DNA from 2 places in the Streptomyces sp. NPDC046308 genome. Region 1 is predicted to be linked to the other one. Evidence: riboswitches for the same ligand, from Rfam matches in the RefSeq annotation. Region 1 holds a riboswitch; the other holds the start of a gene.
What was found. Region 1 has a riboswitch for S-adenosylmethionine ahead of ACZ6JT_RS08245 (aminotransferase class V-fold PLP-dependent enzyme). Riboswitches for the same ligand answer to the same signal wherever they lie in the genome.
Positions count from the first base shown of each region.

Region 2: linked by a shared signal. The riboswitch ahead of thrC (threonine synthase) and the one ahead of ACZ6JT_RS08245 (aminotransferase class V-fold PLP-dependent enzyme) in region 1 are both predicted to bind S-adenosylmethionine.

Region 1 is NZ_JBVJFB010000002.1:173,515-187,872, forward strand. It holds gene ACZ6JT_RS08245 (aminotransferase class V-fold PLP-dependent enzyme) at 377-1,762, opposite strand; SAM riboswitch class IV at 2,020-2,136, opposite strand; gene trpD (anthranilate phosphoribosyltransferase) at 2,226-3,290, opposite strand; gene qcrB (cytochrome bc1 complex cytochrome b subunit) at 3,455-5,080, opposite strand; gene qcrA (cytochrome bc1 complex Rieske iron-sulfur subunit) at 5,077-6,135, opposite strand; gene qcrC (cytochrome bc1 complex diheme cytochrome c subunit) at 6,132-6,941, opposite strand; gene ctaE (aa3-type cytochrome oxidase subunit III) at 7,018-7,638, opposite strand; gene ACZ6JT_RS08275 (hypothetical protein) at 7,838-8,242, shown strand; gene ACZ6JT_RS08280 (L,D-transpeptidase) at 8,294-9,541, opposite strand; gene ACZ6JT_RS08285 (cytochrome c oxidase subunit 4) at 9,669-10,067, opposite strand; gene ctaD (aa3-type cytochrome oxidase subunit I) at 10,064-11,800, opposite strand; gene ctaC (aa3-type cytochrome oxidase subunit II) at 11,797-12,768, opposite strand; gene ACZ6JT_RS08300 (aminotransferase class V-fold PLP-dependent enzyme) at 13,060-14,358, shown strand, end outside.
Region 2 is NZ_JBVJFB010000006.1:417,119-431,476, reverse strand. It holds gene ACZ6JT_RS25415 (ROK family protein) at 1-630, opposite strand, end outside; gene ACZ6JT_RS25410 (ABC transporter substrate-binding protein) at 808-2,109, shown strand; gene ACZ6JT_RS25405 (DUF3263 domain-containing protein) at 2,157-2,393, shown strand; gene otsB (trehalose-phosphatase) at 2,582-3,430, shown strand; gene ACZ6JT_RS25395 (alpha,alpha-trehalose-phosphate synthase (UDP-forming)) at 3,670-5,133, opposite strand; gene ACZ6JT_RS25390 (glucosyl-3-phosphoglycerate synthase) at 5,183-6,160, opposite strand; SAM riboswitch class I at 6,346-6,499, shown strand; gene thrC (threonine synthase) at 6,517-7,791, shown strand; gene ACZ6JT_RS25380 (MoaD/ThiS family protein) at 7,880-8,158, shown strand; gene ACZ6JT_RS25375 (cold-shock protein) at 8,573-8,779, shown strand; gene groL (chaperonin GroEL) at 9,116-10,738, shown strand; gene ACZ6JT_RS25365 (phosphoribosylanthranilate isomerase) at 11,373-11,972, shown strand; gene ACZ6JT_RS25360 (serine/threonine-protein kinase) at 12,415-14,046, opposite strand; gene ACZ6JT_RS25355 (protease inhibitor I9 family protein) at 14,149-14,358, opposite strand, start outside.

The DNA.
Region 1 (14,358 bases):
GCGCGCTCCTCCTGCGGGGACGCCCCTGCGCGCCCCCGCTCCCCCGCGCCGGCCGTGGGGTGGGGACACGGTGGAGTGTCCCCGCAGGAGGAGCGCGCAACCGCCCTCACCCGTCGCAGCGATCCCCGCAGGCGCGACGACGAGGAGACATTCCGCCGGGGCACCACCCCACCCTGCCGCGCCGACCGCAGGTCACCCCGCCGGGGCACCACCCCAGACCTGCCGAGCGGACCGCAGGTCACCCCGCCGGGGCACCGCCCCAGACCTGCCGAGCCGACCGCAGGTCACCCCGCCGGGGCACCGCCCCAGACCTGCCGAGCCGACCGCAGGTGACACCGCCGGGGCACCGCCCCAGACCTGCCGAGCGGACCGCAGGTCACACCGCCGGGACGCAGCGGCCTTCCTCCGTGCGGTACTGCCACTTGGCTCCGGAGGTGACCAGTTCCTTCACCGCGCCGACGAAGCGCTCGACGTGCTCGTCGGGGGTGCCCGCGCCGAAGCTGACGCGGATCGCGTTCAGGGAGCTCTCCCCCGCGGCGGCCTCCGGGGCTCCGCATTCGCCCTGCGCCTGCGGCTCGCTGCCGAGCAGGGTGCGGACCAGTGGGTGGGCGCAGAACAGGCCGTCGCGGACGCCGATCCCGTACTCCGCTGACAGCGCGGCGGCGAAGTGGGAGCTGTTCCAGCCGTCCACGACGAAGGAGATGACGCCGACGCGCGGGGCGTCGTCGCCGAAGAGGGACAGGACGCGGACCGCCGGGACCTCGGCGAGGCCGTCGCGGACCTTCGCGATGAGGTGCTGCTCGCGGGCGACCAGGTCGTCGAAGCCGGCCTCGGTCAGGGCCCGGCAGGCGGAGGCGATGGAGTAGACGCCGATGACGTTCGGGGAGCCGGCCTCGTGGCGGGCGGCCGTGGTGTGCCACTCGACGTCCACGCCGCCGTCCTCGCGCCGGGCCACCTTGCGGGAGGCGCCGCCGCCCGCCAGGTACGGCTCGGCCTGCTGGAGCCAGTCCGCGCGGCCGGCGAGCACGCCCGAGCCGAAGGGCGCGTAGAGCTTGTGTCCGGAGAAGGCGACCCAGTCCACGTCCAGGTCCCGGACCGAGACGGGGTGGTGCGGGGCCAGCTGGGCGGCGTCCAGGACGATCCGTGCGCCGTGGGCGTGCGCGGCGGCGGCGAGTTCCTTCACCGGCCACAGTTCACCGGTGACGTTGGACGCCCCGGTGACGCAGACCAGGGCCGGCCCATAGGGCTCCCGGTCGGCGAGGGCCCGCTCCAGGGTGGCGACGGCCTCGTCCGGGGTGCGGGGGGCGTTGAGGTAGGTGACCTGCGCGTTCGTCCAGGGCAGCAGCGAGGCGTGGTGCTCGGTCTCGAAGACGAAGACCTGGCAGTCGGCGGGGAGCACGGCGGCGAGGAGGTTCAGCGAGTCGGTGGTGGACCGGGTGAAGACCACCTGGTCGCCGGGGCGGCAGTCGAGGAACTCGGCGACCGTGACGCGGCTCTGCTCGAAGAGGTCGGTGGAGAGCTGCGAGAGGTACCCGGCGCCGCGGTGCACGCTGCCGTAGTACGGGGCGTAGGCGGCCACGTCGTCCCAGACCCGCTGGAGCGCCGGGGCACTGGCGGCGTAGTCCAGGGCCGCGTAGGTGACCTCGCCGCCGGTGACGAGCGGGACGGTGACGTCCCGGCCGAGCACCGGCAGCGGCTCGGCACAGGCGGGGCCCTCGGCGGTGGCGACGGGGGTGGCGACGGCGTTCAGGAATGCGGACATGGCGGTATCTCCCGGCAGGCAGGGCTGAATGGCTTCGGAGTGCCCGTACGCGGGTACGGCCGTGCGGCCGTCCTGGGGTCCCACGGACGGAGTCCGGAGGCGGTACGGGAGAGCCCTCGGGCCGGACCGGAACGGTCGGCGGGGGTACACGGAAGTGACCCTGATCCGAGGGGTGAAGTAGGGGCGGAGTCGCCCTATCGCATTCGCTTGCTCACGGAAAACGCTCCTCGAGAAGACCAGGACCCCTGGTTTCGAGGGATCCGCGCTTGCCGTAGGCCTTGCTGCCTACGACCTGGTCATCACCCGGGGCACCCCGCCACGGAAGGAGGGTTGCCGGACAGCAAGCCGGGGCCTGAACGCTGTCACTCGTGACCTGGTCAGCATCCTGCCACAAGATCCCCCGCGCGCAAGACCCCGGTCCGCATGGTGGACCGGGGCCTTGGCTCGATTCGGCCGGTGGTGGTCAGGCGTTGCTCGCCGCCACCCAGCGCTCCAGCGCCGCGCGCGCCGCGCCCGAGTCGATGGACTCCGCCGCGCGCACCAGCCCGGCGGCGAGCTGCTCCTCCAGCGTGCCCGTACCGGGGTCCAGGGCGACCAGGGCGGCCGCCGAGTTCAGCAGTACGGCCTCGCGGACCGGGCCGGTCTCCCCGGCCAGCAGGCGGCGGGCCACGTCCGCGTTGTACGAGGGGTCGCCGCCGGCCAGTGCCGAGACCTCGACCAGGCCGATGCCGATGTCGCGCGGGTCGAAGGACTGCTCCGAGACCTTGCCGTCGCGGACCCACCAGATGCGCGAAGTGGCCGTCGTGGTCAGTTCGTCCAGGCCGTCGTCCCCGCGGAAGACCAGCGCGGACGAGCCCCGCTCGGCGAGGACGCCCGCGATGATCGGGGCCATCCGGGGGTCGGCCACGCCGGTCGCCTGGGAGCGCACCCGGGCCGGGTTGGTCAGCGGGCCCAGCGCGTTGAAGAACGTCCGGATACCCAGCTCCTTGCGGGCCGCGGCCACATGGCGCAGCGCCGGGTGGAACTTCACCGCGAAGCAGAAGGTGATGCCGGCCTCCTCGGCGACCTCCACGACCCGTTCCCGGCTCAGGTTGAGGTTCACCCCGAGCTTTTCCAGGACGTCCGAAGAGCCGCTCGCGGAGGAGGCGGCCCGGTTCCCGTGCTTGACGACCTTGGCACCGGTTCCGGCCACCACGACCGCCGACATCGTCGAGATGTTCACCGTCTTGGCCCCGTCGCCGCCCGTGCCGACGATGTCCACCGTCCGGCCCGGGACCTCGATCAGGTTGGCGTGCTCGTACATCGCCCGTACGAGGCCGTTGATCTCCGCGACCGTCTCCCCCTTCGCCCGCAGCGCGACGGTGAAGCCGGCGATCTGGGCGTCGGTGGCCTCCCCCCGCATGATCCGGTCCATGGCCCAGGCGGTGTCGTCGGCGCGCAGGTCCTGGCCGGTCAGCAGGGCCTCGAGGACGCCCGGCCAGCCACGGGCCGCCACGCTGTCGCCGCCTGCCGGGGTCACAACGTTCATGGTCCGCTCCTGCTGGTCGTCAAGGTGTCCACGTCGAATGGGAGGGCTCCAGCCTATCCAGCCCCGGAGACGGCAAAGAGCCCCGTCCGGACACTGGACGGGGCTCTCACCGTGGCGACACCGGAACTGACCGAAATCAGTCCCTCATACGGTCGTGCAGGGGATCAGTGGTGGCCGTGGCCGGCCTGGATCTCCTTGTACTCCTCCACCGTGGGCTTCGGAATCTGGTTGTTCTCGGCGTAGAAGCCCTTGCTGAGCTTCGCGCGGAGCTTCTCCGTGGTCTTCACCTTGCGCTCGACACCGTTCTCGTCGACCGTCGGGCCGATCTCGATCGGCTTGTACTGCTCGTGCGCGGTCAGCTTGTGCAGCTGGCCGGCCGGGAGCGGCTCGTGGACCTCGACGAACTCACCGTGCGGCAGACGCTTGATGATGCCGGTCTCGCGACCGTGCAGCACCTTGTCGTGGTCCCGGCGCTGGAGGCCGAGGCAGATCCGCTTGGTGACGATGAAGGCGAGGACCGGGACGACGAAGAAGCCGATCCGGACGAACCAGGTGATCGAGTTGATCGACAGGTGGAAGTACTGGGCGAACATGTCGTTGCCACCGCCGATGAGGAGCACGATGTACTCCGCGATCCAGGCGACACCGAAGGCCGTACGGGTCGGGACGTTGCGCGGGCGGTCCAGGATGTGGTGCTCGCGCTTGTCGCCGGTGACCCAGGACTCGATGAACGGCCAGACGGCGATCGCACCCAGCACCAGCGGGAAGAGCAGCAGCGGGATGAACACGCCCAGGACGAGCGTGTGGCCCCACAGGTTGATCTCCCAGCCGGGCATGGCACGGATCAGGCCTTCCGGCATGCCCATGTACCAGTCGGGCTGCGCACCGGTGGACACGTGGTCCGGGCGGTACGGGCCGAGCGCCCAGATCGGGTTGATCGAGGCGATGGCCGCGACGGCCGCGATGACACCGAAGACCAGGAAGAAGAAGCCTCCGGCCTTGGCCATGTAGACCGGCAGCAGCGGCATGCCGACGACGTTGTTGTTCGTCTTGCCGGGACCCGCGAACTGGGTGTGCTTGTGGTAGAAGACCAGGATCAGGTGGGCCACGAGCAGGCCCATCATGATGCCGGGCAGCAGCAGGATGTGCACCGAGTAGAACCGCGCGACGAAGTCGCCGCCCGGGAACTCCCCGCCGAACAGGAACATAGACAGGTACGTGCCGACGACCGGGACGGACAGGATGGCGCCCTGCATGAAGCGGACACCGGTACCCGAGAGCAGGTCGTCCGGCAGCGAGTAACCGGTGAAGCCGGTGAACATGCCGAGGACCAGCAGCAGGAAGCCGAAGATCCAGTTGACCTCACGCGGCTTGCGGAACGCGCCGGTGAAGAAGACGCGCATCATGTGCACGACCATGGCCGCGACGAAGATCAGCGCCGCCCAGTGGTGGATCTGACGGATCAGCAGACCACCGCGGACGTCGAAGCTGATGTCGAGCGTCGAGGCGAAGGCCTCGGACATCATGACGCCCTGCATCGGCACGTACGAGCCGTGGTACACGACCTCGTTCATGCTCGGGTGGAAGAACAGCGTCAGGTACACACCCGTGAGGATGATGATGATGAAGCTGTAGAGGCAGATCTCACCCAGCATGAAGGACCAGTGGTCCGGGAAGATCTTGCGCATGTTGGCCTTGGCCAGGCCGTAGATGCCCAGGCGGCCGTCCGCCCAGTCGGCTACGCGCTCGCCGGCCGGTGCCTTGCGCTCGTTGTTGTCGCTGGTGCTCATCCGCGCTCCCAGAATGCAGGACCGACGGGCTCTTCGAAGTCGCCGAGCGCTTCGAGGAAGCCTTCGTCATTCACGCCGATCCGCAGCTGCGGAAGCGCGTGACCGGCCGGGCCGAAGATGACACGGGCGCCGTCGGAGAGGTCGAAGGTGGACTGGTGGCACGGGCAGAGCACGTGGTGCGTCTGCTGCTCGTACAGGCTGATCGGGCAGCCGACGTGGGTGCAGATCTTGGAGTAGGCGACGATCCCGTCGTGGGACCACTCCAGCTCCTTCTTGTCCTTGATGTCCTCCGGCTTGATCCGGACGATCATCAGGGCGGCCTTGGCGATCTGCGTCTGGAAGTCGTGCTGCTCCTCCTCCAGGCCTTCCGGCCTGACGAAGGTCAGCGACCCGACGAGCACGTCCTCGGGACGCAGCGGCTCGTTCGTGTTGTCGTTGATGAGCAGCTTGCCCTTGGCCCACACGGTCTTGCGCAGCTTCTCCTCGGGCAGCGGGCCCAGGTCGCGCATGATCATGACGGCGGAGAGCGGCAGCATCGCCAGCGCACCGAGCATCGTGTTGCGGATCAGGGGCCGGCGTCCGATGCCGGACTCGTTCGCGCCGTCGCGGAAGTCCTGCAGGACCTGCGCCTTGACCTCCGGCGGAGCGGCGATCTCGTGGCGCTCGGCGGCGACCTCCACGTCGGACATCAGGGTGCGGGCCCAGTGGACCGCGCCCGCGCCGATGCAGAAGAGGGCCGTGCCCAGCGTCATGCCCAGGGCGAAGTTGAGCGCGCTGACCTTCCCGATGGGGAAGATGTAGACGATCTTCTCGACCGGGAAGATCACGTAGGACGCGATGAAGCCGATCGTGGCCAGCATGGACAGCGTGAACAGCATCGCGACGGTGCGCTCGGAGCGCTTCGCCGCCCGCTCGTCGATGTCCTGGATGCGGGGCTTGTGGACCGGCAGGCCCGGGTCGGCGAACGGGTCGTCCGCGACCGCCACGGCACCGTGGTGCGCGTCGCCCTGCTCGCTCGGCAGGTGCTTCTCTTCGGGAATCTCTTGGCTACTCATGACTTCTTGGCCTTAGCGGTGTGGGCCGCGACCCAGACGGCGACAGCGATCAGCGCACCCAGAGCGAAGATCCAGCCGAACAGACCCTCGGACACGGGGCCGAGGCCGCCGAGCTTGAGACCACCGGGGCTGGACGACTTCTCACCGTTCACGTTCTGGAGGTACGCGATGATGTCCTTCTTCTGCTGCTCCGGCATGGTCTGGTCCGGGAAGGAGGGCATGTTCTGCGGGCCGGTGAGCATGGCCTCGTAGACGTGCTTCGGGTCGACGCCCTCGAGGTTGGGGGCGTACTTCCCGTTCGTCAGCGCGCCGCCCTCACCAGTGAAGTTGTGGCACTGCGCGCAGTTGTTGCGGAACAGCTCACCACCCTTGGCGATGTCGGCACCTGCCGGGTCGTACTGCTTTGCGGTCGGCGTGATCGGACCGGCGCCGAGGGACGCGACGTACGCCGCCAGCTGGTCGATCTGCGCCTGGGTGTAGATGACGGGCTTCTTCGGCACCTGGGCGCCGGGCTGCTGGGCGGGCATGCGGCCCGTGCTCACCTGGAAGTCGACGGCCGCGGAGCCGACGCCGACCAGGCTCGGGCCGTCAGAGGAACCCTGACCGCCGGTTCCGTGGCAGCTTGCGCAACCCACGGCGTAGAGCTTCTTGCCCTCCTCGATGGCGAGGGACTGGGCGGTTTCATCGGCCTGCGCCTTGCCCGCGGGGGCGAAGGCGGCGTAAAGCCCCCCAGTGGCCGCCAGCGCGAGGAGTAGAACGACGACCGCCGCCAGCGGATGGCGTCGTCGTGCGGAGAGCTTTTTCACGGATTACCCCGGTGTCAGGATCTTCTGCGTCGGTGTGTCTGGATGGAGTGCCGGGTCTTGCCCGGTGACGTGTTCGCTACTTGATCAGGTAGATCGTGGCGAAGAGGCCGATCCAGACGACATCGACGAAGTGCCAGTAGTAGGACACGACGATGGCCGACGTGGCCTGTTCGTGGGTGAACCTCTTGGCCGCGTACGTCCGGCCGAGGACCAGCAGGAAGGCGATGAGACCGCCCGTCACGTGCAGCCCGTGGAAGCCGGTGGTCAGGTAGAACACCGAGCCGTACGGACCGGACGAGAGGCTCAGGCCCTCGTGCTTGACCAGCTCGGTGTACTCGAACACCTGGCCGCCAATGAAGATCGCACCCATGACGAACGTGATGATGAACCACGTCCTGAGCTTCTTCACGTCACCGCGCTCCGCGGCGAATACGCCGAGCTGGCAGGTGAGGGAGGAAAGCACCAGGATCGTCGTGTTCGTCGCCGAGAAGGGCAGATTCAGGAACTCGGCCTGCTCTGTCCAGTACTCGGGTCCTGTCACGGATCGCAGGGTGAAGTACATCGCGAAGAGGGCCGCGAAGAACATCAGCTCGGAACTCAACCAGATGATGGTTCCGACGCTGACGAGGTTCGGCCGGTTGACCGTCGGGTGCGCGTGCCCGGTATCTACTGTCGTTGCTGTCGCCACGACCGACATTATGTCGGTCGCTTATCCCGCCCTCACCCCGGGGGGTGCCGTTCGGAGTGTCAGGGGCGTGTGCAAGGCCCGAACGGCCCATCAGATCACCCCGGTGGGATGTCCCGTGCACATGTCCGAACCGATGTTGACAGCGCATCGGGAGGAGTAGCATCCCGCGCAACATCAACGTGATTCACGTGACATGTGGAGGAACGAAATGCGGGCGACTGCGCGGGTTCTGGTCTACAGCGACGACGCGGGCACCCGGGAGCAGGTGCGGCTGGCGGCCGGGCGCCGGCCCGCCGCGGACCTGCCGCCGGTGGAGTTCGTGGAGTGCGCGACGCTGCCGGCGGTGCTGACGCAGCTGGACGCGGGCGGCATCGACGCGTGCGTGCTCGACGGCGAGGCGGTGCCGGCCGGGGGCATGGGTGTGTGCCGGCAGATCAAGGACGAGATCTTCCGGTGTCCGCCGGTGCTGCTGCTGATGGGGCGCCCCCAGGACGCCTGGCTGGCCACGTGGAGCCGCGCGGACGCCGCCGTCACCCTTCCGGTGGACCCGGTGGAGTTCGCGGAGGCCCTGGCGGGCGTGCTGCGCTCCCGTCTCTCCTCCTCGGCCGCCTGACGGTGTGCCTGCGGGCCCACGGGTGACCGTGGGCCCGCACAGGCGCTTGCCTCAGACGGTGGGCCGCAGGCGGGCCTGGTCCATCGGGTGGCGGCCTTCCTCGGTGCCCTTGAGCAGCGCGCTGCCCTGACGCCAGTCCTTCCAGTCCATGTTCCAGTCGCCGAAGCCGTTGCCGAAGACGTCCATGTCGTCGCCGATGCTGTTGATCACCTTGACGATGTCGCCCTCGGTGATGTTCTCGTAGAACCAGGCGGCGTTGCCGGTGCTCATGCCGGTGCATCCGTGGCTGACGTTCTCGTAGCCCTGGGAGCCGACGGACCACGGCGCGGCGTGGACGTATTCACCACTCCAGGTGACGCGGGTGGCGTAGTAGACGGGCAGGTTGTAGTACTCACTGCCGCCGATGCCCACGGTGTCGCCGCGCATCTGGACGAAGTACTGCTTGCCCAGCACCACCTTGATCCCGTTGCGGGTGGAGAAACCGGGCTTTCCGGTGGTCACCGGGATGGTGTTGATCACTTCTCCGTTGCGCCGGAACGTGAGGTAGTGCGCGGAGGCGTCGGTGGTGACCTCGACCCGGTCCCCGATCTCCAGCTTCACGGGCTTGGCCGCGACCCCGTGGAGCTCGTCGGTGATCCTGATGCCCTCCAGGTTGCTCCGTACGGAGACGGTGGAGTGGGCGGGCCAGTAGTCCTTGGGCCGGTAGTGGAGGTTCTTGTCGTCCACCCAGTGCCAGGCGCCCTCGACGCCGGCCGGGGCGTCGACGATCAGGCCCCGTTCCACGATGGCGCGGGCGGCCTTGTCCTTGACCGGCTCGCTGAGCTCGGCCGTGAGGGGCTGCCCGACGCCGTATTTGCCCTCCTCCGGGCCGAATTCGACCTTGAGGACCCCCTTGGACGGGGTGGTGTCGAACGTCAGCGTGCGCTGCCCGGGAGCGCCCCGCTCGTCCTCGGTGCTCACGGTGACGGTGTAGCGGACTCCCGAGGCCATCGGGACGGTGCTGTGCCAGCGGTCGCCCTTGGCGCTCAGTTCGCCCGCCAGGCGGCGGCCGTGGCTGTCCACGGCCAGCACGTCGGTGATCCGGCCGCCACCGGCCTTGGCGGTGATCTCGAGGGGCTTGTCGGGGTCCACGGGGCGCCTGCCCGCGGTCTGGTTGAAGGCGACCTGATCGCCCGCGTCGTACGGGCGGGCTGACAGCGGGTTCTTGTCGCCGGACCCGCATGCGGTGGCGCCGGCCCCGAGGGACGCGACCAGCAGGGAGCAGCTGAGTACCGTCCAAAGACGCGGTGAGTGGTTCATGGAGCCAACGCTATGAAGATATGACAATTACGGCGCGCGGGGTGACTGCAAACGAGGGGCCCGGACTCCTCCGAAGAGGTGTCCGGGCCCCAGGTGTGCTCACGCGGCGCGGCCGCGCGGGGTGCTCCTACTGGTTCGCGTTCTCACCGCGGTAGTACTCGTACACCCAGCCCCACAGGCCGATCACGATGATCGGGGCCGAGAAGTACATGAGCCACCAGCCGAAGATGACGCCCATGAAGGCGAGCGCGCCACCGATGGCCAGCGAGAGCGGCTGCCAGCTGTGCGGGGAGAAGAACCCCAGCTCGCCGGCCTCGTCGGCGACGTCGGCCTCCAGGTTGTCCTGGGCCATCTCGTCGACGCGCTTGGCCGTGAAGGCCAGGTAGTAGCCGATCATGACGCTCAGGCCGAAGGCCAGGAAGAGCGCGGTGGTGCCGACGGGCTCCTTCGACCACACGCCGTACACGACGGCCATGATCAGGATGAAGAAGGAGAGCCAGAGGAACATCTTGCCCTGGATCTTCACTTGCCGGCCTCCTTGTCACCGGTGAGCGCCGCGGTGCCGCCGGCGATGTGGTCCTCGAGGTGGTCGAGGGCCGCGATCTCCGGGTGGTGCAGGTCGAACGCCGGGGACTCGGAGCGGATCCGCGGCAGGGTGAGGAAGTTGTGCCGCGGCGGCGGGCAGGAGGTCGCCCACTCGAGCGAACGGCCGTAACCCCACGGGTCGTCGACCTCGACCTTCTTGCCGTACTTGGCCGTCTTCCAGACGTTGTACATGAACGGAAGCATCGACATGCCGAGCAGGAAGGAGCTGATGGTCGAGATCGTGTTCAGCGTGGTGAAGCCGTCGGCCGCGAGGTAGTCCGCGTAACGACGCGGCATGCCCTCGGCGCCCAGCCAGTGCTGCACCAGGAACGTGCCGTGGAAGCCGATGAACAGCGTCCAGAAGGTGATCTTGCCCAGGCGCTCGTCCAGCATCTTGCCCGTGAACTTCGGCCACCAGAAGTGGAAGCCGGCGAACATCGCGAAGACCACGGTGCCGAAGACGACGTAGTGGAAGTGCGCGACGACGAAGTACGAGTCGGAGACGTGGAAGTCCATCGGGGGCGAGGCCAGGATGACGCCGGTCAGACCACCGAAGGTGAAGGTGACCAGGAAGCCGATCGTCCAGAGCATCGGGGTCTCGAAGGACAGCGAACCCTTCCACATGGTGCCGATCCAGTTGAAGAACTTCACACCGGTCGGTACCGCGATCAGGAAGGTCATGAAGGAGAAGAACGGCAGCAGCACACCGCCGGTGACGTACATGTGGTGGGCCCACACGGTCACCGAGAGGCCGGCGATCGCGATCGTCGCGGCGATCAGGCCGATGTAACCGAACATCGGCTTGCGCGAGAAGACCGGAATGATCTCGGAAACGATTCCGAAGAACGGCAGCGCGATGATGTACACCTCTGGGTGTCCGAAGAACCAGAAGAGGTGTTGCCAGAGCAATGCGCCGCCGTTCGCGGCATCGAACACATGCGAACCGAACTTGCGGTCGGCCTCCAGCGCGAAGAGCGCGGCGGCCAGCACCGGGAAGGCGAGCAGGACCAGGACACCGGTCAGCAGCACGTTCCAGGTGAAGATCGGCATGCGGAACATCGTCATGCCGGGTGCGCGCATGCAGATGATCGTGGTGATGAAGTTGACCGAGCCGAGGATCGTGCCGAAGCCGGAGAAGGCCAGACCCATGATCCACATGTCGGCGCCGATGCCCGGCGAGCGGACCGCGTCCGACAGCGGGGAGTAGGCGAACCAGCCGAAGTCGGCGGCGCCGTTCGGCGTCACGAAGCCGGCCACCGCGATGGTCGAGCCGAAGAGGTACAGCCAGTACGCGAACATGTTCAGCCGCGGGAACGCCACGTCGGGCGCACCGATCTGCAGCGGCATGATCCAGTTCGCGAAGCCCGCGAAGAGCGGGGTGGCGAACATCAGCAGCATGATCGTGCCATGCATGGTGAACGCCTGGTTGAACTGCTCGTTCGACATGATCTGCGTACCCGGACGAGCCAGCTCGGCGCGCATGAAGAGCGCCAGCAGACCGCCGATGATGAAGAACACGAACGACGTCAGCAGGTACATCGTGCCGATGGTCTTGTGGTCGGTGGTGGTGAGCCACTTCACGACCACGTTGCCCGGCTGCTTGCGCCGTACCGGCAGCTCGTTCTCGTACGAGTCAGCTGCGGCGGCACCCTGGGATTCGTTGAGGATGCTCACAGTTTGTTCACTTCCGCATTCCGGGCCGGGTCGGTCTGCTGGATGCCGGCGGGCAGGAAGCCGGTCTGGCCCTTCTCGGCCAGCTCCTTCAGGTACGCCTGGTACTTCTCGGGCGAGACCACCTTGACGTTGAAGAGCATCCGGGAGTGGTCGACGCCGCAGAGCTCGGCGCACTTGCCCATGAAGGTGCCCTCTTGGCTCGGGGTGACCTCGAAGACGTTGGTGTGGCCCGGGATGACGTCCTGCTTGAACAGGAAGGGGACCACCCAGAAGGAGTGGATGACGTCGTTGGACGACAGGATGAAGCGGACCTTCTCGCCCTTGGGCAGGACGAGGGTCGGGCCCGGGTTGCCCGTCTGGGGGTTCCGGTCGCCCGGGACGCCCTTCTCGTAGACGCCCTCGGCACCCGCCGGGAAGGCCTTCGTGAAGCGGTCCGGGAGCGAGGAGAGCTCCTTGGGGACCTCGCCCGCCTTCGGGGTCGCCGCGTCGCCGTCCACGTTCTCGACGTAGTTGAAGCCCCAGCTCCACTGGAAGCCGATCACGTTGATCGTGTGCGCCGGCTTGGAGAGGGCGAGGAGCTTCGACTCGTCACGCGCGGTGAAGTAGAAGAGCACCGAGACGATGATGAGCGGGACCACGGTGTACAGCGCCTCGATGGGCATGTTGTACCGGGTCTGCGGGGGGACCTCCACCTTCGTCCGGCTGCGCCGGTGGAAGATGACGCTCCAGATGATCAGGCCCCAGACCAGGATGCCCGTGACGAGCGCGGCCGCCCAGGATCCCTGCCACAGGGAGAGGATGCGCGGCGCCTCCTCGGTTACCGGAGTCGGCATTCCGAGGCGGGGGAAGTTTTTCCATGTATACGAGCAACCAGTGGCGGTCGCCAGGACCACGCCCGCAGTCAGCGCCTGCAGCAGCTTCCGCCGCATCGGGCGCCGCGGCGAGCGGTCGGAGCCGTAGGGACTCACGTAGCGCCTTCCCGAGAGTCTCGGCCCGCGCGGCCGGCCGCGGCCGTGTTCGGGTCGGTCGCCGGCCCTGACGCAGGCAGGGGTTTGGATGTTTATGCGGACCAAACCCTACTGGACGCTATTTGGGGTCGCGCGGGGAGGGTGCCCAACGCGCCGCTACAGCCCCCGAAGGGATGGATCCGCCGTCCGGGGGACGGTGCGAATGGCCCTGAATGGCGGGCTCCGGAGCCCAACTGACGCCCCCTGACCTCGAACGCTCCCGGAGCCACCACCTTGCCTTACGGTGGCCGGATGCCGTACTTCGACAGCGCGTCCGCCGCCCCTCTGCACCCCGTCGCCCGGCAGGCGTTGCAGGCCTCCCTGGACGAGGGCTGGGCCGATCCGGCCAGGCTGTACCGGGAGGGCAGGCGCGCCCGGCTGTTGCTGGACGCGGCACGGGAGGCCGCGGCGGAGGCGGTGGGATGCCGCGCCGACGAGCTCGTGTTCACTCCTTCGGGAACGCACGCGGTTCACACGGGAGTGGCCGGGGCCCTCGCGGGGCGCCGGCGCGTCGGCGGCCATCTGACCGTGTCGGCGGTCGAACACAGTTCTGTACTGCACGCGGCGGCGACCCACGAGGCCCGCGGCGGGACGGTGACCGAGGTACCGGTGGACCGGTACGGCGCGGTGACCGCGGCCGGCTACGCGGACGCGCTCCTCCCGACGACCGCCCTCGCCTGCCTCCAGTCGGCCAATCACGAGGTGGGCACGGTCCAGCCGGTGGCGGAGGTGGCCGAGGTGTGCGCGGCGGCCGGGGTGCCGCTGCTGGTGGACGCGGCGCAGTCGCTGGGCTGGGGCCCGGTGGAGGGCGCCTGGTCGGTCCTGGCGGCGAGCGCCCACAAATGGGGCGGCCCGCCCGGGGTCGGCCTGCTGGCCGTCCGCAAGGGGGTCCGGTTCGCCCCCCAACACCCCTCCGACGAAAGGGAGTCGGGGCGCTCGCCCGGTTTCGCGAACCTCCCCGCGATCGTGGCGGCTGCGGCGTCGCTGCGGGCCGTACGGGCCGAGGCCGACGCGGAGGCGGCCCGGTTGCGGATCCTGGTGGACCGCATCCGGCGGCGGGTGGTGCGGCTGGTCCCGGACGTGGAGGTGGTCGGCGACGCGGAGCGGAGGCTGCCGCACCTGGTCACCTTCTCCTGTCTGTACGTCGACGGGGAGACCCTGCTGCACGAGCTGGACCGGGCGGGCTTCTCGGTCTCCTCGGGCTCCTCGTGCACGAGCTCCACGCTGACCCCCAGTCACGTGCTGGGGGCGATGGGCGTGCTGTCGGAGGGGAACGTACGGGTGTCCCTGCCACCGGGGACCACGGCGGAGGAGGTCAACGCCTTCCTGGAGGTGCTGCCGGGGGCGGTGGCGGGCGTACGGGAGCGGCTGGGTGTGACGGAGGCGCCCGCGGCGGTCCCCGAGGCGGACTCCCTGGAGCTCGACGCGCTCGGCCTGCGGTGCCCCCAGCCGGTGATCGAGCTGGCCCGGGCCATTGTCCGGGTACCGGTGGGCGGCACGGTCACGGTCGTCTCCGACGACGAGGTGGCCCGGCTGGACATCCCGGCGTGG
Region 2 (14,358 bases), on a different contig from region 1:
GTCCGCGGCGTCGGCCCCGGGGTCGCCCGAGGCGGCCGCCCAGGCGCGGCTGACGGCGGAGGCCGAGGCGAGGGTCTCCAGGCAGCCGTGCTGGCCGCAGCCGCAGGCGGGGCCGCCCGGGCGTACCACGATGTGCCCGATCTCGCCCGCGTAGCCGTGGGCGCCGGCCTCGATGCGGCCGGCGATGCCGATGGCTCCGGCGATGCCGGTGCCGAGGGGCACGAAGAGGAAGCGGTCGGCGCCGCGGCCGGCTCCGATGCGGCCCTCGGCGAGTCCGCCCGTGCGCACGTCGTGGCCGAGGGCCACCGGGATGCCGCCGAGTGCGGCGCTGAGCAGGGCGCGCATCGGTACGTCGCGCCAGCCCAGGTTCGCCGCGTAGACGGCGAGCCCGCGGTCGGCGTCGACGATGCCGGGCACGGCGACGCCGGCGGCCGACGCGGGCCGCCCGAAGCGTTCGCGGCCGGTGTCGAGGAGCTCGGCGGCGAAGTCCTGGATCGTCTCGACGACGGCGTCGGGGCCCCGCTCGCGGCCGGTGGCGCGGCGCGCTTCGTGGAGCAGGGTGCCGTCGTCGGCGACGAGGGCGGCCTTCATCCCGGTGCCGCCCACATCGAGGGCGATGACGTGTTTCACGGGTTTCACAGGGACAGTCTCGCGTGCTCGGCGTGGAAAGGTCTAGTCCATTGAGGGGGATTGTTGAGTGGCCATACAAAATCCGGGCCCCGGCCGGGATCCCGATGTGGACGAGCCGCCAAAGTGGTGTAGACCTTACGTTGGATCGTACGTACAACAAGGGGTGGATCGAGAACTGTGAAGGGCCGTTACCTGAGCCTGGCCGCGTCGGGCGCCGCGCTATGCCTGACCGCCGTGACGCTGACGGGCTGCGGAGCCGCCGACGGGCTCACCGGAGACAACGAGGTGACCCTGCGGGTCGTGGCGGCCGACTACGGGGACAATCCGCAGAACTCCTCGGCCGGGTACTGGAAGGGCCTCGCCGACGGCTTCGAGAAGGCCAACCCGGGCGTGAAGGTCGAGGTCTCCGTCTACTCGTGGTCCGAGGTCGACGCCAAGGTCGCCGAGATGGTCAAGGCCGGCAAGGCGCCGGACATCGCCCAGATCGGCGCCTACGCCGACTACGCGGCCGCCGGCAAGCTGTACTCCACGGCCGAGCTGCTCTCGGTGAAGACCGAGGCCGACTTCCTCGCCCCGCTCGCGGACGCCGGGAAGGTCAAGCAGACCCAGTACGGCATGCCCTTCGTCTCCAGCACCCGGCTGCTCTTCTACAACGAGAAGCTGCTCGCCGACGCGGGCGTGATCGGCAAGGACGCCAAGGCCGGCTGGCAGCCCAAGAGCTGGGCGGACCTGGAGGCGGCGGCCAAGAAGCTCAAGGGCGCGGGCGTGCCCACCCCCTTCGCGCTGCCGCTGGGCCGCGAGGAGGCGCAGGCCGAGACGATGATGTGGATGCTCGCGGGCGGCGGCGGCTACACCGACAACGAGGAGTCCTACTCGATCGACTCCCCCGACAACGTCAAGGCGCTGGAGTTCCTGCGGGACAAGATGGTCGGGCAGGGGCTGACCGGCCCCGTCGAGCCGGGGAAGCTGGACCGGCAGGCCGCCTTCGACGGCTTCACCAAGGGCGAGGTGGGCATGCTCAACGGCCACCCGTCGCTGATGAAGCAGGCCGAGGCCAAGGGTGTGAAATTCGGCATGGTCCCGCTGCCGACGGCCACCGGGTCCGCGGAGCCGGCCATGGGCGTCGCCGACTGGGTCATGGCCTTCAAGAACGGGCACCGCGCGCAGTCCGGGAAGTTCCTGGACTACCTGTACGAGCCGAAGAACGTGACGACCTTCACGGACATGTACGACCTGCTGCCGGCCACCACCAGCGGCTACCTGGCCAAGCAGGGCGCCACCGGCGGCCATGCCCCGCAGCTGAAGCCCTTCCTGACGGCGCTGCCCGGCTCACGGCTGTACCCGGTCGGCAAGAAGTCCTGGGCGGGCGTCAGCGAGGACATCAAGCAGAACATCGGCAAGACCGTCCAGCCCGGCGGGCAGCCGGCGAAGGTGCTGGAGGAGATCGCCACGGCGGCGCGGGCCTCGGACCCGCGCTGAACGGTGGCGGCGGGCCGGGTGTCAGACGGCGGCGTTAATCTGGCGGTATGACGGACGAGGGGCAGCTGACGGCCACGGAGGCCGCGGTGCTCGCGTACGAGGGACGCACCTGGCCCGGGCCCGGAGCCAAGGAACGGGCCATCCGGGAAGGGCTGGGGATGACCCCCGTCCGCTACTACCAGCTGCTCAACGCGCTGATGGACGACCCGCGGGCCCTGGCCCACGCCCCGGGCACGGTCAACCGTCTCCGGCGGATCCGCGAGGCCCGGCGGGCCCGGCGGTAGGGCCGCGGCGGTCCGGCGGCCGCGCGCCGGGCCGGGCGCCGGACTCGGTGACGGACCCTGCGCCGGGCTCGCTGACGGGCCCTGCGACGGGCTCGCCGACGGACCCTGCGACGGGCCCGCTGCGGGCCGGGCGACGGGCCCCGCCCGTGCCGTAGCCGTCGCCGCGCTGGGCCGTTAGGGTCGTGCGTATGGGGAGCCATCCGTACGACTTGCCGATGCCCGTCACCGCAGCCGGACGCGAGGGACTCGAAGCCCTGCTCCGCGCACCCCGCCGGTCCGTGGTCGCCCTGGACTTCGACGGCACCCTCGCCGACATCGTCCCGGATCCGGACCAGGCCAGAGCCCACCCCGGAGCCGTCCCGGCCCTCTCCGCGCTCGCCCCCGAGGTCGCCTCGGTGGCCGTGATCACCGGCCGGCCGGCGAGCGTCGCCGTCCGCTACGGAGGCTTCGCGGGGGTCGCCGGCCTGGAACACCTCGTCGTCCTCGGCCACTACGGCGCGGAGCGCTGGGACGCCGTCACCGGCCTCGTGCACGCCCCGGCCGAGCACCCCGGGGTGGCGGCGGTACGGGCGGAGCTGCCGGGCTTCCTCGACTCCATCGGGGCCTGGCAGGGCACCTGGATCGAGGAAAAGGGCCGGGCGCTGGCCGTGCACACCCGGCGGGCCGCGGACCCCGCGGCGGCCTTCGCCGCCCTGCGCGAACCCCTGGCCGACCTGGCCGCGCGGCACGGGCTGATGGTGGAGCCGGGCCGCGCGGTCCTGGAGCTCCGCCCCCCGGGCATGGACAAGGGCGTCGCCCTCACGGAGTTCCTCGCGGAGCAGGACGCGGAGGCGGTGCTGTACGCGGGCGACGACCTGGGTGACCTGGCGGCGTACTCGGCCGTCGAGAAGCGCCGCGCCGACGGCCTCCCGGGCCTGCTCGTCTGCAGCGGCTCGGCCGAGGTCCCCGAGCTCGCGGCCCGAGCCGACGTGGTCCTCGCCGGACCGGGCGAGGTCGTGGCCTTCCTCGCCGCCCTGGCCAAGGCCGCCGCAGCCTGACCAGGCCGTAGGCCCCCGCGGCGCCGTTGCCGGGGGCCGGCCCCCGGACCCCCGCGCCTCAAACGCCGGCGGGGCTGGATGTGGCCGGCGTCAGCCTGTGACTCCTGCCCGGAGGGTGCGGGGCGGAGCCCCAGCAGCGGCGCGGGGGCCGAACCGCTTGCTTCCGGGTGCGGCGCCGTTGCCGGGGGCCGGCCCCCGGACCCCCGCGCCTCAAACGCCGGCGGGGCTGGATTGGCGGGTCAGGACTGGAGGTCGGCCAGTTGGGCGGCGAACCAGGCGGCCGGGGGGAGGGCGGTGGCGGCGGCGGCCAGGCGCTTCGTGCGCTCCGCACGCTCGGCGTCCGGCATGGACAGCGCCGCGTGCAACGCCTCCGCCGTCGCCGACACGTCGTACGGGTTCACCGTCAACGCGTCCGCCCGCAGCTCGTCGTACGCCCCCGCCCCGGTGGACAGCACCAGCGCGCACCCCGCCTCCGACACCACCGGGATCTCCTTCGCGACCAGGTTCATCCCGTCCCGTACCGGGTTCACGAGCGCCACGTCCGCCATCCGGTACACCGCCAGCGACCGCGCGAAGTCGTCCTGCACCGACACCAGCACCGGCTGCCAGTCCGCCGTGCCGAACTCCTCGTTGATCTCCGCCGCCAGCTCCCGCACCGACTGCGTGTACGCCCGGTACACCGCCAGGTCCTGCCGGGACGGGTACGCCGAGGCCAGGTGGATGACCCGGCCCCGCCACTCGGGGTGGACCGTCAGCAGCTCCCGGTACGCGAGCAGCCCCCGCAGGACGTTCTTCGACAGCTCGGTCCGGTCCACCCGGGCGATCGTCTTCAGGCCGCCGACCTCCGCCCGCAGCCGCGCCAGCTTCTCGTCGACCTCGGGCCGGTGCGCCAGCGCGCGCAGTTCGTCCGCGTCCACCCCGAGGGGGTATGCGGTCACCTCGGTGAACTGCCGCTTCCCGTAGCCGCGCCCGTCCGGGGCCGTCCGGCGGTGCCACACCCCGCGCTCCGGGGTCCCGGACGGGAAGGACCCGGCCGCGATGCCGCGCGCGTCCTCGATGGTCCCGCCGCTGATGAAGTTGGCCGCCCACTCCGCCGTGTGGAAGCCCAGCCGGTCCGCCCCGAGCATCCCCCACACCAGCTGGCTGCGGATGTCGTCCGGGAGCATGCCCATGGTCTCCGGCGAGGCCCACGGCGTGTGCGTGAAGTGCCCGATGCGCAGGTCCGGCCGCAGCGCCCGCAACTGCCCCGGGACCAGCGCCAGGTGGTAGTCCTGCACCAGGACGCGGGCCCCTTCCGCCGCCTCCTGGGCGAGGGCGCGGGCGAAGGCGTCGTTGTACTCGACGTACGCCTGCCACCGCCGCCGGAACTCCGCGTCGAAGACCGGCTCGCGCGGGACGTCGTACAGGTGGTGGTGCGTGAACCACAGCACGGAGTTGGCGATGCCGTTGTAGGCGTCGTCGTACACCGTGGGATCGATGTCCAGCATCCGGACGCCCGGCTCGGACACCCCCCGCCGGACCGCCTCCCGGTCCGCCTCCGACAGCGCCGCGCAGATCCACAGCGCCCCCGGTTGCTCCGCGAGGGCCGCGGACAGTCCGGAGACGAGTCCGCCCCCGCCGCGCCGGGCGCTGAGACCGCCTTCGGCGTCGATCGCGTACGAGAGGGGGCCGCGGTTCGCGGCTACGAGTACCTGAGAAGCCATGCCGCGAACCTAGCCCGGCCCGGACTCGCTCAAACTTTCCAGGCCGACGTCACGCCACGCGGCGCAGCGCGTACTCCCTGATGCCGAGCATCGGCGGCCGCTCCTCGGTGTCCACCGCGTACGTCCGCGGCACGAACCCCTGCGGCCCCCGCTCGAACTGGGTCAGCTCCGGCCGTACCAGGGGGTACCCCCAGCGGTAGCCGGGGGAGTGCCCGCGGGAGAGCCGCAGCAGGGCGGTGCGGTAGATCGCGGCGGCCATCCGGCCCAGTGCCTGCCCGTCCTGGTGGCGGTGGACGCGTACGCCGACGTCCACCTGGGCGAGCGCGTCCAGGCCGACCGTGTGCAGCGCGTCGACCAGCAGACCCAGCTCGACGCCGTACCCGACGGGGAACGGCAGCCGCTCCAGCAGGGAGCGGCGTACGGCGTACTCGCCGCCCAGCGGCTGGACGAAGCCGGCCAGCTGCGGCCAGTGCAGGTTGAGGAGGGGGCGGGCCACCAGTTCCGTGACCCGGCCGCCCTGGCCGGGGGCGTCACCGAGCGGGCGGTCGTACATGGCCTTGACGAACTGCACGTCCGGTTCGGTCAGCAGCGGTCCCACGATCCCCGAGACGAAGGCGGCGGAGAAGTCCCGCAGGTCGGCGTCGACGAAGCAGACGACGTCCCCGCTGGTGGCCAGCAGCGAACGCCACAGCACCTCGCCCTTGCCGGGCAGCGCCGGGATCCTCGGCAGGATCTCGTCGCGGTGCACCACCCGGGCGCCGGCCTTCGCCGCGACCTCCGCCGTACGGTCGGTGGAGCCCGAGTCGACCACGACCAGCTCGTCCACCAGGGGGAACGGCAGTCCCTCGATCAGCTCGCGCCGGATGACCTCGACGATCGCGCCGACCGTCGCCTCCTCGTCCAGCGCGGGCAGCACCACGCTGACCGTGGTCCCGGCCGCCCGTTTCCGGTCGAGCAGCTGGTCGAGCGGTCGGTCGGCGGCTGACCAGGAGCGGTCTGCCAGCCAGCGCTCCACCTCTTCCAGCACCCTCAGCACTCCCTGCGTGTCGGCGTTATCGGCCGATTTGAGATCCATCTCGCGGTTCGGACGGCTGTCTCAACCGCCCGGCCCTTCGGTTACAGTCTTGAACAACGCGAAGGACCACCGCATGCCGGGGGTCCCCGCGTACAAACGCACCGGCGCGCCACAGAGCGCGTGTGCCGGTGCCATACCGCTCATCCAGAGGGGCAGAGGGACACGGCCCGTTGAAGCCCCGGCAACCCTCCAGTCGGTTCTCGCGATCGCTCAGCGACGTCAGCGAGGTCCCCGGCTAGGGAAGGTGCCAATTCCGTCTCATGGCGAAGTGCGCCATGGGGAAGATGAGGAGAAAGGGCCTCGCCATCATGGCTGCACAGACTGTCGCCACCTCTGTCGATCTCGGACCTGCCAACGGTCTTTCCTGTCGCGAGTGCGGTACCCGCTTCGAGCTCGGCCCCATCTTCGCGTGCGCCGAGTGCTTCGGACCTCTGGAAGTCGCCTACGACCTCCCGACCGGGGACCCCGAGGCGCTGCGCGCCGCGATCGAGGCCGGCCCCACCAACATCTGGCGTTACGCGCCGCTGCTGCCCGTCCCCGCGAACGTGGCCTCCAAGCCGAGCCTGAACCCGGGCTTCACCAAGCTCGTGGACGCGGCGAACCTGGCCAAGGAGCTCGGGGTCACCGGCAAGCTGTACGTCAAGGACGACTCCGGCAACCCGACGCACTCCTTCAAGGACCGCGTCGTGGCCATCGCCGTCGAGGCCGCCCGCGCCTTCGGCTTCACCACCCTGTCCTGCTCCTCCACCGGCAACCTGGCCGGCGCCGTCGGCGCCGCGGCCGCCCGGGCCGGCTTCCGCTCCTGCGTGTTCATCCCGCACGACCTGGAGCAGGGCAAGGTCGTCATGGCCGGTGTGTACGGCGGCGACCTGGTCGGCATCGAGGGCAACTACGACGACGTCAACCGCTTCTGCTCCGAGCTCATCGGCGACCCGCTGGGCGAGGGCTGGGGCTTCGTCAACGTCAACCTGCGCCCCTACTACGGAGAGGGCTCCAAGACCCTCGCCTACGAGATCTGCGAACAGCTCGGCTGGCAGCTGCCCGACCAGCTCGTGATCCCGATCGCGTCCGGCTCGCAGCTGACGAAGATCGACAAGGGTCTGCAGGAGCTGATCAAGCTCGGCCTCGTCGAGGACAAGCCGTACAAGATCTTCGGCGCCCAGGCCGAGGGCTGCTCCCCGGTGTCGACCGCCTTCAAGGCCGGTCACGACGTGGTCCGCCCGCAGAAGCCGAACACCATCGCCAAGTCCCTCGCGATCGGCAACCCGGCGGACGGCCCGTACGTCCTGGACATCGCGCGGCGCACCGGCGGCTTCGTCGAGGACGTGAACGACGAGCAGGTCGTCGAGGCGATCAGGATCCTCGCGCAGACCGAGGGCATCTTCGCCGAGACCGCGGGCGGCGTGACCGTCGGCGTGACGAAGAAGCTCATCGAGAACGGGCAGCTCGACCCGACGCTGACCACCGTCGTCCTCAACACCGGCGACGGCCTCAAGACCCTGGAGGCGGTGGCCGCGGAGAGCGGGCAGACCGCCACCATCCGCCCGAGCCTGGACGCGTTCCGCGCCGCCGGCCTGGCCTAGCGGGTGTCCGGCGGGTCGGGGCCGGGTCCCCGCCCCGACCCGCCGGACACCCCTCCCCCTCCTGCTCTACCGGAAAGGCAGTAGCGCCATGAGCGTCAACGTCCGCATCCCCACCATCCTGCGCACCTACACCGGCGGTCAGGCCGAGGTGCCCGCCGAGGGCGCGACCCTCGCCGAGGTCATCCAGTCCCTGGAGGCGAGCCACCCGGGCATCGCCGCGCGCGTCCTGGACGACCAGGGCAAGCTGCGCCGTTTCGTGAACGTCTACGTCAACGACGACGACGTGCGCTTCGAGGGCGGGCTGGAGGCGAAGACGCCGGACGGCGCCGGCGTCTCGATCATTCCGGCCGTCGCGGGCGGCTGCTGATCCTCAGGGTTCCTTTGTCACCCGGCAGGTGACACGCGCAAACCGAAATTACCCCCTCCGCTAAAAGCGGAGGGGGTAATTCTGCTTGATTGGGCGCGGTAGAGTTGGGGAAGTCCCCTCCGCCGGACTTGCCCGCCGCATATGAACGGGTCGCGTGAGGGTCGACATCGGGTCAATGTGCAAGCGCGGTATGGGGCTTTGGCGAGATATGTCAGGCCCGAGTTGCCCGGGAGTATGGCAAATTTTCACTCTATTTCAATGTTTCCCCGTGTCCAGAATTCTCGTCGGATTGACCTGTTGCAGACAGCACTCGCGCAGATACATTCAGCCTCGGTCGACGCGTTCCGACGCAAGTTCTGACCCGGGAACGCGAAGTGCGTTCCCGCGCAAGGGCCAGTAATAGGGGAGTTAGGCATGGCTCAGGGCACCGTCAAGTGGTTCAACGCGGAGAAGGGCTACGGCTTCATCGCGGTCGACGGTGGTGCGGATGTGTTCGTCCACTACAGCGCCATCCAGATGGACGGGTACCGCACCCTTGAAGAGGGTCAGCGGGTCGAGTTCGAGATCTCGCAGGGCCAGAAGGGTCCTCAGGCGGACATGGTCAAGCTCGCGCTCGGCTAGTCCTGGAGCGATCGACCACCGACGCACAGCGTTCAACGAAGACCTGCACGACCTTACGAGGGGCCCACATCCCGGACACGGGATGCGGGCCCCTCGTACGTGCGCCCGCGCCACGCCCGGTCCCCGAGGCTTCTTCGAAGCCGCTTGCACTCTCGGGGGTCGAGTGCTAATCATTGGCATTAGCACTCTCCCGGTGAGAGTGCTACTGAACGAGGACCGGGTCGGTGAGGCCCGCAGGGTCCGGTGGGAAGGAACCGCCGGGCACGCAGGCCGTCCGTCGCGGGCGCGGGCGCGGTCCTGGGAGCAATCCACCGCTGTCCGGGAGGACCACTTCAGATGGCCAAGATCATTGCGTTCGACGAGGAGGCCCGCCGCGGCCTCGAGCGTGGGATGAACCAGCTCGCCGACGCCGTCAAGGTCACCCTTGGCCCCAAGGGTCGCAACGTCGTCCTTGAGAAGAAGTGGGGCGCCCCCACGATCACCAACGATGGTGTCTCCATCGCCAAGGAGATCGAGCTCGAGGACCCGTACGAGAAGATCGGCGCCGAGCTGGTCAAGGAAGTCGCCAAGAAGACGGACGACGTCGCGGGCGACGGTACGACCACCGCCACCGTGCTGGCCCAGGCGCTCGTCCGCGAGGGCCTGCGCAACGTGGCCGCCGGCGCCAACCCGATGGCCCTCAAGCGTGGTATCGAGAAGGCCGTCGAGGCCGTCTCCGCCGCCCTGCTCGCCCAGGCCAAGGACGTCGAGACCAAGGAGCAGATCGCTTCGACGGCCTCCATCTCCGCCGCCGACACCCAGATCGGCGAGCTCATCGCCGAGGCCATGGACAAGGTCGGCAAGGAAGGCGTCATCACCGTCGAGGAGTCGCAGACCTTCGGTCTGGAGCTCGAGCTCACCGAGGGCATGCGCTTCGACAAGGGCTACATCTCGGCGTACTTCGCCACCGACATGGAGCGCATGGAGTCGTCCCTCGACGACCCGTACATCCTGATCGTCAACTCCAAGATCGGCTCGGTCAAGGACCTGCTGCCGCTCCTGGAGAAGGTCATGCAGTCCGGCAAGCCGCTGCTGATCATCGCCGAGGACGTCGAGGGCGAGGCCCTGTCGACCCTGGTCGTCAACAAGATCCGCGGCACCTTCAAGTCCGTCGCCGTCAAGGCCCCGGGCTTCGGCGACCGCCGCAAGGCCATGCTCGGTGACATCGCCATCCTCACGGGCGGCACCGTCATCTCCGAGGAGGTCGGCCTCAAGCTGGAGAACGCCGGTCTCGACCTGCTCGGCCGCGCCCGCAAGGTCGTCATCACCAAGGACGAGACCACCATCGTCGACGGTGCCGGTGACAGCGACCAGGTCCAGGGCCGCGTCAACCAGATCCGCGCCGAGATCGAGAACTCCGACTCGGACTACGACCGCGAGAAGCTCCAGGAGCGCCTCGCGAAGCTGGCCGGCGGCGTGGCCGTCATCAAGGCCGGTGCCGCGACCGAGGTCGAGCTCAAGGAGCGCAAGCACCGCATCGAGGACGCCGTTCGCAACGCGAAGGCGGCCGTCGAGGAGGGCATCGTCGCCGGTGGTGGCGTGGCCCTGCTCCAGGCTTCCGCGGTCTTCGAGAAGCTGGAGCTCGAGGGTGACGAGGCGACCGGCGCCAACGCCGTGAAGCTCGCCCTGGAGGCCCCGCTGAAGCAGATCGCCGTCAACGGTGGTCTCGAGGGTGGCGTCGTCGTCGAGAAGGTGCGCAACCTCCCGATCGGTCACGGCCTGAACGCCGCGACCGGCGAGTACGTCGACATGATCGCCGAGGGCATCATCGACCCGGCGAAGGTCACGCGCTCCGCGCTGCAGAACGCCGCGTCGATCGCCGCGCTGTTCCTGACGACCGAGGCCGTCATCGCCGACAAGCCCGAGAAGGCCGGCGCCGGTGCCCCGGGCGGCATGCCGGGCGGTGACATGGACTTCTGATCGACCCCGGGCTCCGGCCCGAAGTCCGATCGGCTGTTCTCGAACGAGGGCGGCACCCCGCACGGGGTGCCGCCCTCGGGCGTTCCCGGCCGACGCGGCGTGCGGCTCAAAGCCGGGGCTCCGCCCCGCGCCTCAATCGCCGGCGGGGCTGAATGTGGTGCGGCGCAGCCGAACGGTGCGGCTCAAGGATCGGGGCTCCGCCCCGGACCCCGCGCCTCAAACGCCGGCGAGGCTGATTTTTTGCGCGGCCCAGCCGGATGGTGCGGCTCAAAGATCGGGGCTCCGCCCCGGACCCTCCCCCAGACTCCGTCCGGGGGGACCCCCCCTCCTCAAACGCCGGCGAGGCTGAGTTTGTGCGGCGGAGGCCGGATGGTGCGGCGCAGCCGGGGCGGTTGGGGTGGGGGTGGGTGTGTGTCGGGGTGATCCCCGCAGGGTGCCAAACGCACTGCCGCCGAGCTGTCCGACCTGTCGTCACGTTTGGCGCCCGAGGAGACGCCCCGGCGCGCGCCCGCCCCCACCACAACCGACCCCCCTCCCCGCTAGGCCCCGGAACAACCGGCCCCCGAACCCCGCCCGAGCGGCGCAGCCAACCCGCAGCCAACCCGCGGCGCAGCCCCCGGCATAGGCTGGGCGCATGGCTGACCTCTTCGTCAAGATCTGTGGGCTGAAGACCGCGCGGGACCTCGACGCCGCCGTGGCGGCCGGGGCCGACGCCGTGGGGTTCGTGTTCGCGCCCGGCAGCCCGCGCACCGTCGACGCCGCCACCGCGCGGGATCTCGCCGCGCGGGTGCCGGACGGTGTGCTGACCGTCGGCGTGTTCCGGGGGCAGCCGGTCACGGAGGTGCGCCGCTTCGCGGAGGAGAGCGGCGTACGGGGGGTTCAGCTGCACGGCGAGGAGGGGCCCGGGGACTTCGCGGCGCTGCGCGCCGAGGGCCGGACGCTGCTGCGGGCCACCGCCGAGCACGTGAAGCGCTGCGGCCAGTACGGCGAGGACCTGCTCCTGCTCGACGCCCCCGACCCCGGCTCCGGCAAGCCGTGGAACTGGGGCTCGGCGGACTTCGCCGCGCCCGAGGGGCGGTGGCTGCTGGCCGGCGGGCTGAACCCGAGCAACGTGCGGGAGGCGGTCGAGGTAACCGGCGCCTGGGGCGTGGACGTGTCCAGTGGGGTGGAGCGGGAACGCGGCGTGAAGTCGCCGGAGTTGATCCGCGCCTTCATCGAGGCGGCGCGGGGCTAGCCAGCTGCGCCGCGGGTTGGCTGCGGGTTGGCTGCGCCGCTCGGGCCGGGTACGGGGGCCGGTTGCACCGGGGCCTGGTCGGGTGCGGGGGTCGGTTGGGGTGGGGGCGGGCGCGCGCCGGGGCGTCTCCTCGGGCGCCAAACGTGACGAGGGGTCGGAGGGCTGGGCGGAAGTGCGTTTGGCACCCTGCGGGGATCACCCCGACACACACCCACCCCCACCCCAACCGCCCCGGCCGACCAACACCAAATCCAGCCTCGCCGGCGTTTGAGGCGCGGGGTCCGGGGCGGAGCCCCGATCTTTGAGCCGCACCTTCCCGCTGCGCCGCACCAATTCGGCCTCGCCGCACCCATTCAGCCCCTCCGGCGATTGAGGAGGGGCGGTCCCCCCGGACGGAGTCTGGGGGAGGGTGCGGGGCGGAGCCTCGGCAGGGGGAGGCGGGCTAGGGCGTGCGCCAGACCGTCATGTCCATCGTGAGCCAGCTCGGCAGGCCCGCCACCCGCGTGTTCGACTCGATCTGGACCACGAACATCGCGACCTCCCCCGAGGAACGCCTGACGCAGATCTCCGTGCCGGCGGCAACCGCCGCGAGCGGGATCGCGTGCGGCTTGGCAACCTCGCCATAGGCCCGGCACGTCTCGTAGTTGGCCGAGCCCGCCTTGCCGTACATCGTGATCAGCACGCTGGTGTCGCTCGTCAGCTCGCAGTCCTGGCGGTCGCATTCCAGGCGGATGTCGCCGCCCCGGTCACCGTCCTTGCGCGTGACCCCGTCCTTGATGTCGATCGAGTTCTCCTCGCCCAGCCACACCCCCGGGTACGGGACCGGCGTGGGCGGCTTGGACGGTTCGGGGGACTTGGGCGCGCCCGATGCGGGTCCGGTGGCCGCCTTGCCGCCGGTGGGCGAGCCGGACGCGCCCGACGCCACCGGGCCGGGCGATCGGGATGCGGCGGCGGCTGCGGCTGCCTCCTTCTGGCGTACCTTCTGCGCCGCGTCCACCAGGAGCCAGACCAGGCCGCCCACCATCAGCGTTCCGATCACCGTCAGCGTGGTGATGATCACCGCGGCGCGCCGGCCGCGCTTGCGCCGTTCCTCCGGGGTGACCGGCTTCGGTCCCCAGACGATCGGCGTCGCGTGCGCCGGGGTGGGGTACGGGGCCGGGGTCGGGGCCGGATCGGGGACCACCACCTCCGGCCCCAGCACCTCCCGCCAGATCGCCGGGCCGCCGCCGCTCGTGTCGTCGGCGTCCTCGCCCAGCTGCTTGCGGCACCACTCCACGATCTCCGTCGGAGTGGCCCGTTCCTCCGGGTCCGCGGCCAGGCAGCGGGCGAGCAGCGGCTGCAGCTCTTCCGGCAGCCGCGACAGGTCGGGGCTGGAGTGCACGATCCGGAACAGCACGGTCATGGAGGGACCGGTGCCGTACAGGGGCTCGCCCAGTGCCGCGAACGCCGCCGTCTGCCCCAGCGCGAAGACGTCGGTGGCGGCGGTGGTCTCGCCCGCCAGCGCCTGTTCGGGGGCCATGTACTGGGGGGTGCCGATGGTGCTGCCGGTGGCCGTGGGGGCGGTGGTGTCGGACGCCGTCGATATGCCGAAGTCGATGACGCGGGGCCCGTCGGAGGCCAGCAGTACGTTCGACGGCTTGAGGTCCCGGTGCACGATGCCCTCGGCGTGGATGGCCTGCAGGGCCTCGGCCACGCCCGCCATCAGCCACAGCACCGCGGGCACCGGCAGCGGTCCGCGCTGGGCGACGGCTTCCGACAGCGAGGGCCCGGGTACGTAGAGGGTCGCCAGCCACGGCGGTACCGCGTCGGCGTCGGCGTCGATGACCTCGGCGGTGTAGGCCCCCCGGACGCGTCGGGCGGCCACCACCTCGCGGCGGAACCGCCGCCGGAACGCCGGGTCTTCGGCCAGTTCCGGCCGGACCACCTTGATCGCCACCGGGCGGCCGCCCGGCGTGTGCGAGAGGTAGACCCGGCCCATGCCGCCCGCGCCGAGCCGGGCCGCGAGGCGGTACCCGGCCACGGTCTGCGGATCCTCCGCGTGCAGCGGCTCGAACACGTCGGTCGCGCTGTTCATCGGCCTCCCCGATCCCCCCGGCCCCCCGATCAACCGATGAGTTGATCCGCCTTACTTTAAGCGGCGCGTAAAGGCGGGGGTGTTCGGGGGATGCGGCCGAGGTCAGATGCCCGGGCCGAACGTGGCCGCGCTGCCGTCCTTCTCGACGGACTCCACGACCGCGGTCGCCCGCAGGTCCTCGACCTGCTCGGGGGTCAGGCGGGCGGCGAAGCCGTTCAGCGTCTCGCGGTAGACGTGCAGCGGGGTGATCCCGTAGGCGTCCGCGACGGCCGCCGGGTCGAGGCCCGGGTGCACGGTGACGATGTACGTGGC